4 regions of the Thauera sp. 63 genome follow, and region 3 is predicted to be linked to each of the others. Evidence: predicted binding sites of a transcription regulator. Region 3 holds the regulator's gene; each other region holds the start of a gene.
What was found. Region 3 encodes FNR, which switches genes on or off when oxygen is low (the NO sensors DNR and NnrR bind a similar motif). Its sites were predicted from a motif close to TTGANCTAGNTCAA; they were not measured.
Positions count from the first base shown of each region.

Region 1 (5,060 bases), on a different contig from region 3:
CTCTGCAGCGTCTTGTCGACGCTCACCCCCCGCGTCAGGGAGGTCGGACGGTAGTCTCGTGCCTCGTGGTCATCCACGCGCAATCCACCGACGATGCGGCGGGCGTCGTCGATCGCATAGCTCGCCTCGCCGAAGACACCTTGGCGCTCGAAGCCGATGTCCTTCTGCCAGGGCTGGTTACGATAGTTCACACCATTCCGCGTACGGTGTTGGTCATCACGCACATCGGCGCCCAAGGTGACCAGCCATCGCTCACTCGGGGCAAGGGCAACCGCGGCGCGCGCGCCAGTCGTCTTCCGATCAGGGTTGTTGAGCATCCGCATGCCCCGGTTGGACCGCAGGCTGAAGTTGTCCATCACGTGATCGATGTAGCTGTAATAGGCATGTGCCTCGACCTTGCGGACAAGGGATGAGATGTTCCGCTTCTCGAAGCGCAGGCCCGCGTGCTCGCGCTCGAACCTCACGCCATCCATCGCGCGGTCGGCATATGCAGCCTCACCATCGCTGCGACCGAAATTGAGTTCCAGCAGCGTGTTGTCATCCGGCGTCCAGCCAAGCGCCCCCGTCGTGCTCCAGCGCGTATAGAACGAGTGCACCTCGTTCCCGTCGCCATCCTCGTAATTGTTGCTGTCGGAGCGGGTCGCGCCAATTCGTGCATAGAAGTCGGGATTGCCGGCCTTGGCATCGATTACCTGGTCGTTGCGTCCCCAACTACCGAGGGTGACGCTGCCGTTGGCACTCCAACCGCCGTCCGCCATTCGCTGCGAATCGCGTTCGAAGAGGACGACGCCTGCAGAGTTTCCAGCCCCGTAGAGCACGGTCTGCGGCCCCTTGAGGACCGTGACGGAATCGAAGGACTCCGGATACACATAGGCGGTGGGTGGGTCCATCCGCCCGCCGCAGCCGCCATGTATCTCCTGTCCATCCTGCAAGATTCCAAGGCGGGACCCGGCCATACCGCGGAAGACGGGGTCGCCATCGGCCCCGCCCTTACGGATCACTGAGAAACCCGGGATGCTCTTGAGCATGTCCGCCCCATCATGGGCGGGCAGTGGTTGCCGCGGCGCCTTTGGATCGGTCGTCACCGTCAATGGCGCCGAGGCGACGGGCGCAGTCACCACGACACTGTCGAGCCGCGTATCGACGTCTTGTGCCAGCGCGGGCAAGGCGAGCGAGATTGCCACGGCAAGCGGCAGTTGCTTGAAGCTGTGTTTCATGAATTGGATCTCTTCAGATGTCTGACTGCCTCATGGCTCGGCGGAATTCAGGCGCAGCCGAGCCCGCCGCGGCCCGATCCGGACCGCGGTCTATGGCGAATTCCTGAGGGAGGATGGTCGTGCCAGCGTCGGCTCAATCCAGCCGACCGCGAAGCACGACCGCCAGGCGGGCGGTTTAGTGCTTGCCGTGCTGCATCTGCATGCCACCCGCCGCGGCGTTCAGCGGACGCACCGGTGCCTTGAGCTCGATCGTCTCGCGAGCGCCATCGGCGGTCTCGACGACGATGGTCACGGGCACCTCATCGCCCTCCTTCACCTGCTGCTTGAGATCCAGCAGCATCACGTGATAGCCGCCAGGCTTGAGTTCGACGGTCTTGCCCGCTGGAAGATCGAGGCCGGGGATGGCGTTCATCTTCATGACGTTGCCGTCCATGACCATCTCGTGAACCTCGGCGACGCCAGCCACGGGCGAAGCGGCCGAAACGAGTCGCGCATCGCGGTTGGAGGTGAGCCTCATGAAGGCGCCGGTAGCCTTCTGCTGTGGAACGGTGGCACGCACCCATGCATCGGCCACGGTGACGTCGGCGAATGCCGGCAGGGAGCCCAGGCTGAAGGCGAGAGCAAGAACAAGCTTTTTCATAGCGGGAATCCTCGAACGATACTGATGAGAGTCGATATGCCATCTGGACAGACGGCGAAACGGCTTGAGCAGATTCGAATCCGTTCGGCACGGGGGAACACTCCGCGCCGGCGGATCGTTCAGAGGAGCGCGGGCGGTGCGCGCGGGCGGGACGGCGACCACGCAAAGAGCGTGCGCGGCGCGGAGAAGAACAGCGGCGGCAGTAGATCCTCCCCCGTTGCGATGGTCATCGAGGGCGTTGCCTCGAATCCGGGGAGGGCCACACTGCCCGCATGGGTGAAGCAATACGGACAGGCCGAGAGAGACAGGTCGGACGGATCGCCATCGGCATTTCCGGCATCGGACAGACCCGGTCCAGCGTACATGGCCGCCTCGGCGCCCGTCAGTACAATCTGATGAACGCCGCTTGCCGAACAGATGTCCAGCAGCAAGGCCTGCTCGCCCGAAGCCATCGCACGACTCACGCTCGGCGCCAGCGCACTGATCAGCATCGCGAAGATCGCGAGCCAGGCGTGAAGGCGTTTGCGGAAGCGGAACATGGGCAGCGTCGGCACAAGAAGAGGAATGATGCGCCGCGAATTTTACCCGAATGCTCCGCGCCTAACTTGATCCTCGTCAGGAGTGCGCCCCGGCACGGCAATCCTCCGTCATCCTTGTGGCTGTTCGAGCCAGGTCACGAAGGCCTCGACCGGCATGGCGCGGGCGAACAGATAGCCCTGCAGGTGATCACAGCCGAGTGCCGTCAGAATCGCTGCGGTGGGCTCGTCCTCGACGCCTTCGGCGGTGACCGAGATCCCCAGCCGGTGGGACAGTTCGATGATCGACGCGGCAATCTCCCTGTCCTTCTCCGAGCGTGCGATGTCCTGGATGAAACTCCGATCGATCTTGAGTTCCTGAACAGACAGTTGCTGGAGGCGGCTCATGCTCGAGAAACCGGTGCCGAAATCGTCGATCGAGAGGCTGATCCCGAGTGCCCGCAGCCGGCGCAGGACGTCCGTCACGCCTTCGCCGTTGCGCTCCTCGATCATGCCCGTCTCGGTAATCTCCAGGCACAGTTGTCGAGCGTCGATGCCCCAGGTCGCCAGCGCCTGACCGACCAGATCCGGTACCTCGGCATCATAGAGATCGGAGGCCGACAGATTGATCGACAAGGTGATCACGACACTCGCCTCGCGCAGCGAATGGAGCGTATGCGCTGCTCGCTGGAACAGCCAGCGATTGAAGAGGTGGCGCATGCCCATGCGATCGATCAGGCTGATGATCACCGGAGCCGGCACCCAATCATCCGGCATGCGTTGCCAGCGTAGCAGCCCCTCGGCTGCATCGCACTTGCCCGCCTGCGGGCGCACCTTCGGCTGCAGATGCAGTTCGAGCCTGTTGTCGCCGGCAAAGCACGCCCGCAGTTCGCGCTCCAGTTGCGCCAACCGGGGCGACACCTGCTCCATCCCCGGATCGTAGATCTGCCCGCCGAGATTTGCCTGCGCGGCCGCAAGTGCGGCGATACGGGCCGACTGAACCAGGTGCAGCGGGTTCTCGCCATGCTCAGGCGCCATCGACGCGCCGCAGGTAACGGGCACTTCTACCTCGAGCCCTTCCAGCACCACCGAATGGGCGTTGAAAGCCTGGCCGATCTTCATCATCGCCAGGGTCAACACTGCCGCGCTCTGCAAACCGGGCAGCACGAGCAGCCACTCGCGCCGCTCGCCGCCAAACAGCATGTCCTGCTTGCGCAGCAGACGCCTTAGGCGTTCAGCGACTTCGGCCTCGAGCTTGTGGCCACGCTCCAGCGACAGGCGACAGAGCGCAACGTCGGGCAGCACGGTGACACAGAGCACGCCGACTCCGGTTCCATTAGCGCGCGCTTCAGACATCCGGCCCGAAATCTCGGTCAGGGCAGACAGCAGGCCACGCGGCGTTCCATGCACCATCGCGTTACCCCAGGTAGAAATCGTTCGGATCGATCCCGTAGGCATTGGGCGGCAAAGCCCGCTGGATGCGGTAGGTCTCCCCCGTCGGCGTCTGCGGCAACATCAATAGATCAAGGGTACGCGCGAAGCGCTCCACCGACTTGTCGGGCGCCAGCAGGACGAGAACGCGCGGCTGCAGGCGCCGCACCTGGTTCTGCTGAATCACCACGGCAATCTCGCCGGAGTTGAGCTCGACCAGCGTCCCGATCGGATAAAGTCCGATGCACTGCAGGAACTGGTCGATCAGCGCATCGCGGAAGCGGGTGTTGCGCAGCCGATTCAACTCCTCCATCGCGCTCTGGCTCGACACCGCGGCGCAGTACACCCGGTCGCGCGTCATCGCGCAGTAGGTGTCGACGAGACCCGCCATTTCGGCGCCGAGCGAAATGCCCTTCCCCTTCAGACCTCGCGGATAACCCGTGCCATCGAAACGTTCGTGATGGGCCGCGATGATGCTGAGCACCTCCGGATCGAAGCCTTCCCGCCTGTTCAACATGGCAAGGGTATGCGCGACGTGTTCCCGCACATGCTCGAACTCGCGCTCATCCAGCGGTCCGGCCTTGGCGAGGATCTCGTAGTCGATCTGCACCTTGCCGATATCCTGAAGCAGCCCCGCAAGGCCGAGCTTGCGCACCAGGTTCGCATCCATGCCGACGAAGCGGGCGAACACCATCAGATGGACGGAGGCATTCACCGCATGGTCGTAGGTGTACTGATCGGCGCGCTTGAGGCGCGTCAGCCACATCAGGGCGTCCGGGTTTCGCTCGACGCCTGCCGCCATCTCGCCAACCAGGCCCTCCACGCGATCGACGTCGACCGATCCGCCGGCCTCGATCGCCCGCTGAGTCTCCCGGAGGGCACGATAGACGTCGTCAACGATCGGTGCCGAATAGCGCAGTTCGGAGTCGAGCGGGCTACGGCCATCGACCGGGCTCAGTCGCGGAACTGTCGGATGGCGCTGTGTGTGGATCCGGCCCTTGAAGCTGCGCGCGATCTTGAGGAATCGCTCAGCCTCGACGCGGCACTCCGGTTCGCTGGGATGGATGCGCGGCCTGGCATCCACATCACGCGGTGAATCTTCGTCATCGACAACGGGCGCGCGATACTGCTCGCCGACCGAAAGGCTGCGGTCGATCATCACGTTCTGACACCACGCCTGCAGCGCGGCGAGCTGCGTCTCATCCTCGATCAGGAAACCCTGAATCAGGAACGGCGTCCCTAGCCACGGACGATCAA
Region 1 is NZ_AMXC01000053.1:6,808-11,867, reverse strand. It holds gene C664_RS19440 (TonB-dependent copper receptor) at 1-1,217, opposite strand, end outside; gene C664_RS19435 (copper chaperone PCu(A)C) at 1,393-1,857, opposite strand; gene C664_RS19430 (DUF2946 domain-containing protein) at 1,977-2,396, opposite strand; gene C664_RS19425 (GGDEF domain-containing phosphodiesterase) at 2,505-3,692, opposite strand; gene C664_RS19420 (HD-GYP domain-containing protein) at 3,790-5,060, opposite strand, start outside.
Region 1: a site for FNR is predicted at 2,463-2,476, ahead of C664_RS19430 (DUF2946 domain-containing protein). Genes of this name have one in related genera too.

Region 2 (5,060 bases), on a different contig from region 3:
GCATGACATCGGGCGCCAGCGCACGCAGGAAGCGCTGCCACTGGTCCGACACTTCCTGCAGCTGCCCAGACAGTTCGGGAAGGCGCCGCCCGCTGTGGCGCAGTTCGTCGAGGTTGCGTTCGAACTCACCGGTCGCCGCGTCGATCTCATCCTGGATGCGCGCCGGCTCGGCCACCCACTCGCGAAACACGAACAGCTTGCAGATGCGCTGCGACAACATGCGGTTGCGACCGGCCACATTGACGTAATGCGCGTCCGGCAGCCCGAACGCCTGCTCGGCCGCGCTGGTGAGCCGGTCGGCCGCATCGAGCACGGTTTCGCTGGCGGCAAGCACCCGCTTCGCCCGCGCTGGCGTCGCGCCGTCCTCGGCCAGCGCGGCACGGTAATCGGGCCAGGCCTCGACCACGGCCACGCGCCCCGACTCCAGGAGATCGGGCATCCCCAGCGCCTCGAGACGGGCCAGCACGCGCTCGAACTCGTGCACCAGCCGCCGCAGGCGCACCGCGGCCTTCTCGACCGACAGGCCGGCCGCGATCAGCGCCCAGGCGATAGCCATGCGCTGCGACAACATGCGACAGCGGCCGCACAGGTTGACCAGTGCCCCGGGCGCGATACGCGCACCGGACGGCGCGCCCTGGGCCTTGCCCTTGCGCACGAAGCGCAGGCGCTGGCCCGACTTGCCGGTTTCGATATCGCTCAGCGCGGCGTGCTGGACGTGCACCTTGCGCCCCTCGACGACGACCACACCCTGGTCGCTGAGCTGGCGCAGGCTGCGTGAAAAGGACTCGGGGGTCATGCCGATGCGGGCTGCAATAATCTTCTTGCTGGCCTTCAGCACGACCGTGGTCTCGCCGGCGAGACCGATGCGATCCCCTGCCTGCGCGAGCAGGTAGTCGAGGATGCGTTGTGCGCCGGTGGCCCCCGAATGGTGGCCGGAAACGTCGAACTCGATCGCGCACTGGCGCTTCGCCAGCGTCTGCACGATCCGCCAGCTCAGCGCAGGGTCCTTCTGGATGGCCCCGCGCAGGCGGCGGATGTCGATCGCAACGACGACGCTGTGGGCGAGCGCCCTGCACGATGCGCCGTAATGCGTGCGCGCCAGCAGTTCGCCGAGCGCGAGCACCTGCGGCGCCTGCGCCAGTTCCAGCACCTTCTCGTTGCCGGTGGGCAGCAGGTGCTCGCGCGCCACGCTGCCGCTGGCCAGCACGAAGGCCTCGCGGATCGGTTCCTCGGCACGGTAGAGCAGGCTCTGCGCGTTCAGTTCGAGCACGCGGCTACCCACCGCCAGTTCGTCGAACAAGGCCGCCGGCAGGCCGGCAAAGAGCGGCTCGGCCGCCAGCAGCTTGCGTTGCGCCCAAAGGGCGTCCCTCGTTGGGGCGATCACTTCAACGACACCTCTAGATGGTTCGGCAAGGCGACGGACTGAGCAATCCGGGGAGGGGCTACCCTCTCCCCCGAGGGACTCGCAGGCGCCTCAGTACACGTCGTGTTGCGTGTTGTAGACGTTGAACTTGCCCGTCGGCGTGATCAACCTGGGATCACGGATCACGGCCTTGAGCTTGCGCGTCCTGTCATCGACGACGACGATCGCCGACTCCTGGTCCGCACCATTCCAGACCGAGAACCAGACCTCGTCGCCCGCCTTATTGTATTCCGGCTGCACGACGCGCTTCGGGCCGGCCTTGACGCCGGACCACTCGCCGATCGGGATCAGCTCGTAGCCCTTGTCGATGTTGTCGATGTCCCACACGGCAACCGACTGGCTGATCTTCTCGTCCGGGTTCAGCGTGGTGTCGGCCCACAGGTTCTTCGACGTCGGATGCGTCTTCAGGAACAGCGATCCGCCCCCCAGGCCCTTCAGCGTGCGCACCACCTTCCAGGCATTGTCCGGGTGCTGGTGCGGATCGGTGCCGATCAAGGAGATCGTCTCGTCGCCCAGGTGGCCGGTGGCCCATACCGGGCCGAACTTCGGATCGACGAAGTTCGCGCCACGGCCCGGGTGCGGCACCTTGCCCACGTCGACCAGTTTCTCCAGCTTGCCTTCCTTGGTATCGATGACCGCGATCTTGTCCGATGCGTTGGCTGCGTCCATGAAGTAGCGGTGCGTGGACTCGAAGCCCCCGTCGTGCAGGAAGGGCGCCGCCTCGATCATCCTGATGCTCAGGTTCTCGAGGTCGCGATAGTCCACCGAATACACCATGCCGGTTTCCTTCACATTGACGAAGAATTCCGGATTGAAGTGCGAGGACACGATCGCGGCCACGCGCGGTTCGGGGTGATAGTCCTGGGTGCCGGTGACCATGCCGCGGGTGGAGACGATCTTGCGCGGCTGCAGCGTGTCGCCGTCCATGATCACGAACTGCGGCGGCCAGTAGGTGCCGGCGATGGCGTACTTGTCCTCCCAGCCCTTGGCCTTGGAGCTCTCCACCGAGCGCGCCTCGAGGCCGACCTTGATCTCCGCGACCGTGTCCGGCTTCTCCATCCACAGGTCGATCAGGTTGATCTTGGCATCGCGGCCGATCACGAACAGGTAGCGGCCCGAGGCCGACATGCGCGAGATGTGCACCGCGTAGCCGGTCTCGAGAACGCTGACGATCTTCTTGCTGTCGCCGTCGATCAGCGCGATCTTGCCGTCATCGCGCAGCGTCACCGAGAACAGGTTCTCGAGATTGAGATCGTTCATCTTCTTCGTCGGACGTTTTTCGACCGGGACGACGACCTTCCACGACGCTTCCATTTCCTTGAGGCCGTACTCGGGCGGCGCCGGCGGCGTCTGCTGGATGTAGCGCGCCATCAGGTCGACCTCGTCGTCGCTCAGCACACCGGACGTACCCCAGTTCGGCATGCCACCGGGCGAGCCGTACTTGATGAAGACCTTCAGGTACTCGAGCCCCTTCTCCAGCGTGATGTCGGGCGTCAGCGCCTTGCCGGTCGCCCCCTTGCGCAGCACGCCGTGGCAGCCGGCACAGCGCTCGAAGAAGATGCGCTTGGCCTTGTCGAACTCGGGCTCGGACATGCGCGGCGCCAGCGGGTTGATGTCGTGGTGCATCGGCACGTCGGCCATCGGCGAGCCGCCGGCCTGGTACTCCTTCATCGCCGCATCGCCATGTCCGGCCGGGGCCTCGGCGAAGGCCACCTGACATGCGAGCGCGAGCGTCGACACCGCAAGCACCCCGAACTGCTTCAAAGCTGCTGACTTCATGGTCCCTTCTCCTGGCTGAAAACGAAATCGGTGGCGCAATTTCGCAAGCAGGAAAATCGCCGCTTTGATGAAAATCAAGAGGGCCTAAAACCCCGGTCGGCGTGCGGGTTTCAGGCCAAACCGGACTTGATCGAGGGTAAGGGTGCCGCCACCTGCCGGTCTCCCGGGCCCGGCCGAGGGTGTCGCGAACACGCGCGTGCGTCCGCCTCCGAGGCGTTCCGCGGATGTCCTACCAGTGCGGCGGGATCTCGTCTTCCGGACGGTTCGGCGCGCCCGGCTGGATGGTCTTGACCTGCTGTGCCAGCTGTCGCACCTGCTCGCGCAGCAGGTCGAGTTCCTGCTGCTGGCGCCAAACGGTGCGGTTCAGTTCGTCGAGCTGATCCTCGGCCGACATGATCTTGGTTTCGAGCGCTTCGAGGCGGTCTTCCATGCGGGTATCCGGTGAGTTGAGGGGCGCGATTCTAGGAGTCTGCGCGGCAGAAGCCAAGCGTCGGTGAGTTAAGTCCTCCCGGGCGTTTCGGGGCCGGTAGACTGTCGAGATGACGAGCTATCTGCCCTATTGCCCGCAGCAGCAGATGCTGCTGCCCCAGGCGCTGCAGGAGTGGCTACCCGAAGGCCACTTGGCGTACTTCATCAGCGACGCGGTCGACGGGTTGGACCTGAGCGCGTTCCACGCCCGGTATGCCGGTGGCGGACCGCGCAACCAGCCGTTTCATCCGGCCATGATGGTCAAGGTGCTGCTGTATGCGTACGCCACGGGCGTGTTCAGTTCGCGCAAGATCGCGCGCAAGCTGCACGAGGATGTGGCGTTCCGGGTCCTGGCGGCAGACAACTTCCCGGCCCACCGCACGCTGAGCGACTTTCGCGCTGTCCATTTGAAGGAGCTGAGCGAGTTGTTCGTGCAGGTGGTACGACTGGCCCGCGAGATGGGGCTGGTCAAGCTCGGGACGGTGGCCATCGACGGCACCAAGGTCAAGGCAAACGCCAGCCGCCACAAGGCGATGAGTTACGGCCATATGGTGAAGGCGGAGGCCGAGTTGAAACGGCAGATCGAGGCGCTGCTCAATCGGGCCAAGGCCGCCGACGACGCCGAGCGGAACGAGCCCGAGCTGGATGTGCCGGCCGAGATCGCGCGGCGCGAGGCGCGGCTGACGGCGATTGCTGAAGCCCGGGCGCGGCTCGAGCAGCGCCAGCGCGAGGCCGATCAGGCGCGCGGGCGCAGCGACGATGACGACCGTCGCCCGCGCGGCGGTGACGGCAAACCGAAGGGCGGGCGCTACAAGCGCGACTTTGGAGTGCCCGAGGACAAGGCGCAGGAGAACTTCACGGATCCGGACAGCCGCATCATGAAGCGCGCCGGCGGCGGGTTCGATCCGAGCTACAACGCCCAGACGGCGGTCGACGAGACCGCCCACATCATCGTGGCGGCCGAACTGACCAACAACGCCAGCGACGCCGGGCAACTGGCGGGGGTACTGCAGGCCGTGCGCGACAACGTCGAACAACGACCGCGCCAGGCGCTGGCCGACACCGGCTACCGCTCGGAGCAAACGTTCCGGGAACTCGACGGGTGCGGGACCGAACTGGTGGTGGCGCTGGGCCGGGAAGGCAAGCGCCGACTCGGTTTCGACCGCGAACGCAATCCGCACACCGCACAGATGGCCGACAAGCTCGAGAGCGAGGCGGGCAAGAGCGCCTACCGAAAACGGAAATGGATCGCCGAACCGCCCAACGGCTGGATCAAGAACGTGTTGGGATTCCGGCAGTTCAGCCTGCGGGGCCTGGAGCGCGTCAAAGCGGAGTGGAAGCTCGTCTGTATGGCGCTGAACCTGCGCAGGATGAGCACATTGAGGACGGC
Region 2 is NZ_AMXC01000002.1:191,213-196,272, reverse strand. It holds gene C664_RS03075 (type IV pili methyl-accepting chemotaxis transducer N-terminal domain-containing protein) at 1-1,384, opposite strand, end outside; gene C664_RS03070 (nitrite reductase) at 1,475-3,202, opposite strand; gene C664_RS03065 (SlyX family protein) at 3,432-3,632, opposite strand; gene C664_RS03060 (IS1182 family transposase) at 3,742-5,060, shown strand, end outside.
Region 2: a site for FNR is predicted at 3,267-3,280, ahead of C664_RS03070 (nitrite reductase). Genes of this name have one in related genera too.

Region 3 (5,060 bases):
ATGGTGCTCGATTCGATGTCCGTTTCGTTCAGGATGTCGAGGAGTCCATGGCCCTCAACAGCGTCAAGGGCGGCCTTGTGATCATTTCCGCGAGCGGCATGTGCGATGCGGGGCGGGTTCGTCATCATCTGCGCTACAACCTCGGGCGCAGCGAGTGCTCGATCGTCATTGCCGGTTTTCAGGCGGCTGGTACGCTGGGGCGCCGGCTGGTGGATGGCGCAAGACAGGTCAGCCTGTTCGGTGAACGGGTGCCGGTGCGGGCTCGGATCCATACCATTGGCGGGCTGTCCGCGCATGCCGACCAGCCAGCGCTGCTCGACTGGCTTGCACATATCAAGCAGCCGCCGCAACGGACCTTCGTCGTGCATGGCGAGCCACTGGGTGCGATGGCGCTTGCCGATGCGATACATGCGAGGCTCGGCTGGCCGGCGCCGGTGGTGCCCGAGCCGGGCGTAAACTATCCGATCCCCTGATGCGAGGAGAACGACGTGACCAGCGATAACAGTCATCCACCGTCCGACAGCGGCCGACGAAGCCAGAGTCGGGCTGGAGCGCCCAATGGCCCGGAAATGGTGCGCAACTTCCATCGGCTGCGCGAGAGCGTTGCCGACGCAATCGACCCACTCGGTATGTCCGCCCCGATCGTGCATGCCCAGCTGGCCTGGCTGGCGCATCCGCAGGAGCTCGCCGAGCGCGCGGTACGCCTGTCGAACGATCTGTGGCGCCTGCAGTGGCATACCCTTGACCGGATGCTGGGCGTACCCAGCCAGGATCCCATCGCGCCGAATGCGGACGATGCGCGCTTCGCCGATCCGGTATGGACCGAATCGCCGACCTGGGACTTGATCAAGGAGTGGTACCTCGCGTTCACGCATCACACGCAGGACATGCTGTACGACACGCCCGCGCTTTCCAGCAAGGAGCGGCGCCGGGCTGCCTTCTGGTGGCGAAAGTGGCTCAATGCGGTGGCGCCCACCAACTACCTGCTCACCAACCCGGTGGCGATGCGCAAGGCCATCGAGACACGGGGCGACAGTCTCGTGCGGGGCTTCCGCAATTTCCTCGACGATCTCCAGGCCGGCAACGTCCGCATGACCGACCCCGAGGACTTCAAGGTCGGCGAGAATCTCGCCACCACGCCGGGCGCGGTCGTGTTCCGCAACCGGCTGCTCGAAGTCATCCACTACGCGCCGACCCAGCCGCGCGTGCATGCCGAACCTGTCGTCATCGTCACGCCGTGGATCAACAAGTTCTACGTGCTTGACCTCGTGCCGAAGAAGAGCATGATCCGCTTCCTGCTCGACCAGGGCCTGGACGTCTTCATCACGAGCTGGAAGAACCCGGATGCGTCGATGCGGGACGTCGGTTTCGACGACTACCTGCTGGACGGCGTCGACACGATCGTGCGCGTGGCGCGTGAGTTTGCCGGCGTGGAGCGCGTGCATGCGGTCGGTTACTGCATCGGCGGCACGGCGCTCGCGATGTACATGGCCTGGGCGAACCGCCACTATGCCCCGGACGCCATGCCAGTCGCCGACTGGACCCTGTTCACGACGCTGGTGGATTTCCACAAGCCCGGCGACATCGAGGTCTTCATCGACGAGAGCAGTATCGACTATCTGTGCGATCGGATGGCACGCAAGGGTTACCTGGATGGTGCGGAGATGGCGGCATCGTTCCGGCTGCTGCGCTCGAACAGCCTGATCTGGCACTACGTCGTGCAGGGCTGGCTGTACGGTGATTCGCCGCCTCCGTTCGACGTGCTGTATTGGAACATGGACACCACGCGCATGCCGTACGCGATGCACGCGTGGTACCTGCGCGAGCTCTACCTGCACAATCGCCTCATCCAGACCAATGCGCTGCAGGTGGCCGGCGAGACGCTCGACCTGTCGGTGATCCGGCAGCCGCTCTACGCGGTGTCCGCGGAGGACGATCACATCGCGCCGTGGCGCCAGACCTTCGCGGTCAACAACCACGTCGTCGGCAACAAGCGCTTCGTGCTGTCGAGCTCGGGGCACATCCTCGGCATCGTCAACCCCGTCGTGCATCCGCCGAAGCGGCGCTATTGGGCGGCCGACGCCCAGCGCTCGGACACGACAGACTCGTGGCGCAGGCGCGCGGAAGAGCATGCCGGCAGCTGGTGGGAGGACTGGATGCGCTGGCTCAAGCCGCGCGCGGGGGACGAGGTGGAGGCGCGTCCGGCCGCCAGCAAGCGCTTCCCGGCGCTGTGCGCGGCACCGGGCAGCTACGTGCTCGAGAAGTAGCGGGCAGTCCTCAGGCCTGGTAGCGGGCGAGGCGGGTCGGGTCGTGCAAGGTGATGCGTTTGCCCTGAACGCTGATCAGGCCCGATTCGCTGAGGTCGTGAAAGATGCGCGACAGGGTTTCGGGCGTCAGGTTCAGGCGTGAAGCGATGACCTGCTTGCTGGTCGGCAGCGCGATCTCGCACGGCGTGTCGCTGTCGGCGACCTGCAGCAGGTAGCCGATCACACGCTGGATGCTCGAGCGCAGCGAATAGGTCTCCACGTCCTGGATCAGCCCGTGCAGGCGGATGGCCATGCCGGCGAGGAGCTTGTGCGCGAAGGTGGAGTCCTGGTCGATCAGCTCGGTGACCACGGCCTGGCCGACGTGGATCAGCAGTGTTTCGGTCAGCGCTTCGGCGAACACCGGATAGGGCTTGTTCATGAACATCACGGCCTCTCCGAAGCTCTGCATCGGGCCGATGATCTCCACGACCTTCTCGGTCCCCTGTGGCGACGAAAAGGCGAGCTTGACCTGACCCGAGACGACGAAGTAAAAGCCATGCGGCTGGTCGCCGCGCTGGAACAGCACCTCGCCACGCCCGATGTGGCGGTCACGCGTGTAGCGCGCGACAAGCTCGAGATCGGTGTCCGAGAGTTCGCTGAACAGCGGGATGCGCTTGAGCAGCGCAGGGAGGTCGAGGGCGGCGTGGGTCATGTCCGTGCGTTCCTGGGTGGAAGCGATCTCATTATTGACGGCAATTCTAATCGACCCCGGGGTGCAGCGCGGCACGCGCAATGCCGGTCCGGGTGGGAGTACGCATGTATTTCGCAATCAAGCACCTTCATGTCACCTGCGTGGTGCTCAGCGCCATCGGGTTCCTGCTGCGCGGCTTCTGGATGATGACGGGCAGCCCGCGCCTGAACGCCCTGCCGGTACGGGTGCTGCCTCACGTCATCGACAGCGCCCTGTTGCTGAGTGCGATAGCGCTGGCGGTCATGATCCAGCAGTATCCCTTCGACGCAGGGTGGGTGACGGCAAAGGTGTTCGGCCTGATTGCCTACATCCTGCTCGGCACGGTTGCGCTGAAGCGCGGCAGGACGAAGGGGATCCGGCTCGGCGCCTTCGCCGCCGCATTGCTGGTGTATGCGTGGATCGCCTCGGTGGCACTGACCAAGAATGTCGCAGGTTACCTGGCGGTTGCCGCCTGATCGCCGGGCGCGCCTCAGCGCCCGCTGCCGGCCGTCTGGTGCTGGATGAGCTTGCGCAGGCCGGCGGTATCCAGCAGGCGGATGTGCTTCTGCTGCACGGCGATCAGGCCTTCTTCCTGGAAGCGCGAGAAGGCGCGTGACACGGTCTCGAGCTTGAGCCCGAGATAGGAGCCGATTTCCTCGCGCGTCATGCGCAGGTGGAACTCGGCCGCCGAAAAACCGCGTGCGGTGAAGCGCTGCGACATGTTGAGCAGGAAGGCCGCCAGGCGCTCCTCGGCGCGCATCGAGCCGAGCAGCATCATCACGCCGTGGTCGCGCACGATCTCACGGCTCATGACCTTGTGGAACTGATGCTGCAGGCCTTCGACCTCGTGGGACAGCTGTTCGAGCTTGGCGTAGGGGATCACGCACACCTCGCTGTCTTCCAGCGCGACGGCGTTGCAACTGTGCGTCTCGGTGCTGATGCCGTCCAGACCGAGGATCTCCCCGGTCATCTGGAAGCCGGTCACCTGGTCGCGACCATCTTCGAGCAGCACGTCGGTCTTGAACGAGCCCGCACGGATCGCGTAGATCGCCTCGAAGGTGTCTCCCGCGCGGTAGAGGTTCTGCTGGCGCTTCACCTTGCGTCGCGCACCCACCAGTTCATCCAGGCGGCTCAGTTCGCTGTCGGGCATGCCGAAGGGCAGGCACAGTTCCACAAGATTACACTGCGAACAGGCGGTCTTGAGCCCGCTCACGGTAATTGCCACGCTTGCCCTCATCTGCACGATAATCCCGTCATCCCGACTCACAGAGTCCAAAACGCGGTTTAACAGTGTCCCCGGCTGGCATCACCATGGCCGTTGATCCACGTCAACCAAAAATTTGCGCTGGTCTGCCATTGTTAGGCACACACAGTAGCAGCAAGATCATGACCGAACAGAACGAACTCATCTTCGATCCGCAGCTGATCCGTCGATTCGACATCAACGGGCCGCGGTATACCTCTTACCCGACCGCGGATCGCTTTGTCGAGGCTTTCAATGCCGACGCGCTCAAGCACTGGCTTGCAAATCGGGCCATTGGCGGCGTCAGCAAACCGCTCTCATTATACTTCCATATCCCATTTTGTAACACGATCTGTTATTACTGCGCCTGCAACAAGATCATAACCAAGGATCATGGGCGTTCAGCCAAGTACCTGAAATACCTGGCTAAAGAGATCGCGATGCAAGCGGCCTGCCTGCAGGGCAGCCGCCAGGTGACGCAGTTGCACCTGGGGGGCGGCACGCCGACCTTCCTCTCGCATGACGAAATGCGGCAACTGATGGCCTCGGTCCGCGAGCACTTCACCTTGGTGCCCAACGGCGAATATTCGATCGAGGTCGATCCGCGCAAGGTCGATTTCGACACCGTCAAGTTGCTGGCCGAGCTTGGTTTCAACCGCATGAGCGTCGGCGTGCAGGACTTCGCCGAAGACGTGCAGCAGGCCGTCAACCGCATCCAGAGCTTCGACGAGACCAAGCTCGTCATCGATGCAGCGCGCGCCACTGGCTTCAAGTCGGTCAGCATGGACCTGATCTATGGCCTGCCGAAACAGAACGTCATCAGCTTCAACCGTACGCTCGA
Region 3 is NZ_AMXC01000009.1:2,267-7,326, reverse strand. It holds gene C664_RS09775 (MBL fold metallo-hydrolase RNA specificity domain-containing protein) at 1-473, shown strand, start outside; gene C664_RS09770 (PHA/PHB synthase family protein) at 630-2,267, shown strand; gene C664_RS09765 (Crp/Fnr family transcriptional regulator) at 2,278-2,958, opposite strand; gene C664_RS09760 (SirB2 family protein) at 3,063-3,452, shown strand; gene fnr (fumarate/nitrate reduction transcriptional regulator Fnr) at 3,467-4,213, opposite strand; gene hemN (oxygen-independent coproporphyrinogen III oxidase) at 4,363-5,060, shown strand, end outside.

Region 4 (5,060 bases), on a different contig from region 3:
GCCGCGCGCGAAGGCCGCGATCCAGGCGTCGTCGGCTGCCGGCAGGGCAAGGGCGAGGAAGGCCCAGCGCGGCTCAGCCCCCATCGCCGCCAGGTCGGAGACGTTGACCGCGAGTGTCTTCCAGCCGAGATCTTCCGGATCGGTGTCGGCAAAGAAGTGGGTGCCGCTGACCAGCATGTCGGTCGAGACCGCCAGCTGCATGCCGGCGCGTGGGCTCAGCAGCGCGGCATCGTCCCCGACAGCGAGGTCGGTATGTCGCGGGGGCCGGCTGAAATGACGCCGGATCAGGTCGAATTCGGAAGGCATCGCGCGTCGGGGCCGGCACGGTATCGAGGGGGTGCAAGCTTAACGCAGATGGCGCGTGCGGGTGGCGCAGGTCACGCCGCCGGCCGTCAGGCTCCGCACCTCCGTCCGGGTGCGCGAGCCGGGCGGATGCCTGAGGTCGGACGTGTCGGAGGTCTCAGCCGCGGCGGCCGGTGAGGCGGGCCTTCAGTGCGTCCCAGTCGACCGCGTCGAGCGTGTTCTTGACCAGCAAGCCGAGGTCGGTGTCGCCTTCCATCCGCAGGCGACGGCTGAAGAACAGGGTGTCGGGGTCTTCCTCGCGCAGTGCCAGCGCCATGAAGTCGCGGGTGGTCGCGGAGATGATCAGGTCCGGCTTCCTGTCCGCCGCCGGCGTGGCACGGCGGAAGCCCTTTTCGGTGAGGGTGAAGTCGAGCGTGAGGCCGGCATCGAGCACGCGCATCTGTAGGTGATGGCCGGTGAGCGGCGCGAGTGTGTCGCGCGGCAGGATGCGATCGAGCGCGAGGTTCAGCGCCAGTGTCAGCGCGTGCGTGGGCGGTTGCTGCGGCAGACGCGACACCAGCTTCGCCACCGGTGCCGGCACGGTGAAGTCGGGAATGCGAAGGTTCTCCAGGCGTTCGCCGATGCGTCGACGCAGGCTGCCGGGCAGCAGGTCTGCGGGCAGGGGCGGGCGAGGCAGGGCTGGAAGCGCGGGAAGGGCAGGCATGTTCGGTCTCCGGGAGTGAGGCGGGCGGGCGACGAGAGCGGGGGGCGAAGACGGGGTTCTGGGCGGGGACGCTGACCGGCAGGGGCGGGCGGTCCCTGCCGGTCAGGCGGCGATGTACTGCTCCACGCCGGCGCGACCGTGCCAGAAGCCGTTGCACGGCGCCTCGACCATCAGCGTGCGGCTGGCAGCGAGCGCGTCGGCCGGCGTGTGGGCGCCGTCGAGCGCGGCGCGGAAGAGTTCGACGATGCCGCGCGTGCTGGCGCCCTGCGGGCTGATGCGCAGCATCTCGGCCTTGCCTTGCACGGCCGGGAGGTCGGCGAGCAGGTTGTGCACGCGCGCCGATTGGGTCTGCACGCCGTTCAGGGTGAGGAAGGGTTCGCCTTCGCGCGTGCGCAGCGTGATGCCGTCCATGATCGACAGACAGCGGAACTCGCAGGTGTCCTTCTGCAGGTTGAAGTGGCGGGCGGTGAAGCAGCGCGCCGAATGCGCCAGCGGCAGCCGGCCGTAGGCGAAGACCTCGGTCTCGATCGGCGTTGCGAGCGCTGCGCGCACCTCGGCCAGCGCCGCGCCCGACATCTCGGGAGCGACGGCCCAGCGCGTGGCGCCGGAATCGACCATCAGCTGCAGCGTCGCCGGATTGAAGATGTTCAGCGTCGGGCCGGCGATCCAGTTCTTCACGCCAGCGTCGGTCAACAGGCGCACCGCGCCCATGTCGTTGGCCTCGACGCGAAAGCCGGGCTCGCCGCTTGCGCTCTGGCGCACGATGCGGCGCAGCACCTTGAGGTCGGACTCGGACTCGATCAGGCCCTGGGTGCTCATCACCACTTCCTTGCCTGCGGCGGCGAGCATCTGGCCGACCTCGAGCCAGTCGTCGAGGCGCAGTTCGTGACGGCGCGAGCAGACCGTCTCGCCGAGATAGACGCTGTCGACCGGGCTTTCGGCGATGTCGGCGTAGAAATCGAGCACGCTTTGGCGCGGCCAGTAATAGAGCAGGGGGCCGAGGGCGAGTTTCATCGGGGGCGTCTCAGTTCGTTCGGATGATGCGGTGCGATGCAGCGTGCGCGGGGCTCACTTCCACGGGCGGTAGTAGGCGCCCAGCGTGTGGCTCTGGCCTTCGGAGACCTTGTTGAGTTCGGCCATCCACGCCGGCAGCACGCTGAAGCCTTCGGCGCCGCCGGACTTGAGCTTGTCGAGCGCAGCGCGCCAGACCTTGGTGACCTGGGCGACGTAGGCCGGGCTGCGCTGGCGACCCTCGATCTTGATCGCGCGGATGCCGATGCGGGCGAGTTCGGGCAGCAGCTCGAGCGTGTTGAGGCTGGTCGGCTCCTCGAGTGCGTAGTAGGTCTCGTCGTTGACCTCGAAGCGGCCCTTGCACAGCGTCGGGTAACCGGCGCGCTCGCCGTCGGCGAAGCGGTCGATGAGGATGCCGTTGAGCCGCGTCTCCATGCCGCGCGGCGTGTCTTCCCAGCGCACGTGCTTGCCCGGCGAGCAGGCACCGTTGCAGTTGGGCGACTCGCCGGTGGCGTAGGCCGACAGCGCGCAGCGTCCCTCGACCATCACGCACAGGCCGCCGAAGCCGAAGACCTCGATCTCGACCGGGGTGTGGGCGACGACGCTCTCGACCTGCGCCATCGACAGCACCCGCGGCAGCACCGCGCGCTGGATGCCGAAGTGTTCGTGGTACCAGTTGATCGCTTCGTAGCTGGTGGCCGAACCCTGCACCGAAAGGTGCAGGCGCAGCTGCGGATGGGTCCTGGTGGCGTAGGCCATCAGGCCGGGGTCGGCGAGGATCAGCGCGTCGACGCCGTATTCGGCGGCGCGGTCGATGGCCTGCGTCCAGCTCGACCAGTTGTCGGTCTGCGGGTAGGTGTTGAGCGCCAGCAGCACCTTGCGCTTGCGTGCGTGGGCATAGGCGACGCCCTCGCGCACCTGTGCCGGGTCGAAGTTCAGCCCGGAGAAGTTGCGTGCGTTGGTGGCGTCCTTGAAGCCGAGATAGACGCAGTCGGCACCGTGGTCGATGGCGGTCTTGAGGGCCGGCAGGCTGCCGGCGGGACAGACGAGCTCGATCGGGGAAGAAGTCATTGAGGCGGGACCAAGGCAGGGGAAAAATGCCCCGCAACCTTAATGCCGCAAAACAAAAGGGGCTTTGACTCGTGTCAAAGCCCCTGCATTGGATGCTGCCCGACCGGGTTCAGCGCGCCGTGTGGTGCGTCCCCGCGGCGGCGTGATGGTGGCTCGCATGCGGCCGGTGGTGCGAGGGCTTGCCGATCAGTCCGCCGACCAGCATGCCGAGCGCGCTGGCCGCGAGGCCGAAGAGTTGCGGCTCGATGTCGCCCTCCTGCACGAACAACTCGAACAGGATCCAGGTCGTCAGGCCGCAGACGATGGCGAGCGCGGCACCGAGGTTGTTGGCACGTTTCCAGAACAGGCCCGCCGCCAGCGGCACGAAGGCGCCCGCCAGGGTGATGCGGTAGGCGTTCTCCACCATCTGGTGGATGCTCGATTCGGTGCTGGTGGCGTACCAGGTGACGAGCACGGTGAAGATGACGACGGTGACGCGGGTCGACCACAGGAACTGGCGGTCGCGCATCGCGGGGAAGAAACCGCGCAGCACGTTCTCGGAGAAGGTGACCGAGGGCGCCAGCAGCGTGCCCGAGGCGGTGCTCATGATCACCGACAGCAGGGCGCCGAAGAACACGACCTGCGCGGTGAAGGGCATGTACTGCAGGATCAGCGTCGGCAGGATCAGTTGCGAGTCCTGTTCCATCAGCCTGCCCACCATGTCCGGGTCGATGATCGTCGCGGTGTAGGCGAGGAACAGCGGCACGGCGGCGAAGAAGAAGTAGCTGACGCCGCCGAGCGTGGTGCCCCACACGGCGACGGTCTCGTTCTTCGACGAGTTGACGCGCTGGAACACGTCCTGCTGTGGAATCGAACCCAGCGCCATGGTGGCGAAGGCGGCGATCCACGCGATCATGTCGACCATGTCGAGCGTGGGCAGCCAGTCGAGCTTGCCGTCCGCTGCTGCCTTGGCGACGACGACATCGAAGCCGCCTGCCATGTCGCCCGCCAGCGTGGTGACGTAAAGCAGGCCGAGCACGATCACGATCATCTGCACGAAGGTCGTCATCGCCACCGACCACATGCCGCCGAACAGGGTGTAGACCAGCACCACGGCGGAACCGATCAGCATGCCCTCGTTCATCGACACCACGTCGGCCGACAGCACGTTGAACACCAGGCCCAGTGCGGTGATCTGCGCCGCCACCCAGCCGAGGTAGGACAGCACGATGCAGATCGACAGGATCAGCTCGGTCGTGCGGTTGTAGCGCATGCGGAAGAAGTCACCCAGCGTCAGCAGGTTCATGCGGTACAGCGGGCGCGCAAAGATCAGGCCGAACAGCACCAAGCACACCGAGGCGCCGAGCGGGTCGGAGATCAGGCCGCGAAAACCTTCGTCGATGAAGGTGGCGGAGATGCCGAGCACGGTTTCGGCACCGAACCAGGTGGCGAACACCATGGCCAGCACCACCACCATCGGCAGGTTGCGGCCGGCGGTGATGTAGTCACGCGCGTTGTGTACGCGGGTAGCGGCATACAGGCCGATGCCGATGGAAACGACGAGGTAGGCGACGACAAGCCAGAGCAGCATGGTTGGGCCCTTCGTGATGGCGCATCCGCGCGTGGTGAGCGAAAAAATGAGGCGCGAGTTTATCAACAGAACGCCCGCGCAGGGGGGGTGATCTGCGTTCCAAGGGCTTGATCGTTCGCAGGTTATTGCATGCGTACAACGTCCGCGTCGACCCCGGCGGGTGTGAGCATCCGCAGGGTGTCGAGGATGCGGCGCGCGGCCTCGTCGAGCGTGGCTTCGTCGATCGTCAGCGGCGGCGCCAGCCGGATCACGTTGCCATGGGTGTCGCGGGTGGCGATGCCGCGCGCGAGCAGCTGCGTGACGACCTCGCTGGCGTCGGCGAGGGCGGGGTCGAGCGCAAGCCCGACGAGCAGGCCGCGACCGCGCACTTCGCGCACGCAGGGCAGTGCGGCGGCGCGCAGC
Region 4 is NZ_AMXC01000011.1:30,255-35,314, forward strand. It holds gene thiL (thiamine-phosphate kinase) at 1-306, opposite strand, end outside; gene ubiT (ubiquinone anaerobic biosynthesis accessory factor UbiT) at 461-1,006, opposite strand; gene C664_RS11380 (U32 family peptidase) at 1,109-2,020, opposite strand; gene ubiU (ubiquinone anaerobic biosynthesis protein UbiU) at 2,075-3,088, opposite strand; gene C664_RS11390 (sodium:solute symporter family protein) at 3,198-4,658, opposite strand; gene rocD (ornithine--oxo-acid transaminase) at 4,781-5,060, opposite strand, start outside.
Region 4: a site for FNR is predicted at 3,153-3,166, ahead of ubiU (ubiquinone anaerobic biosynthesis protein UbiU). Genes of this name have one in related genera too.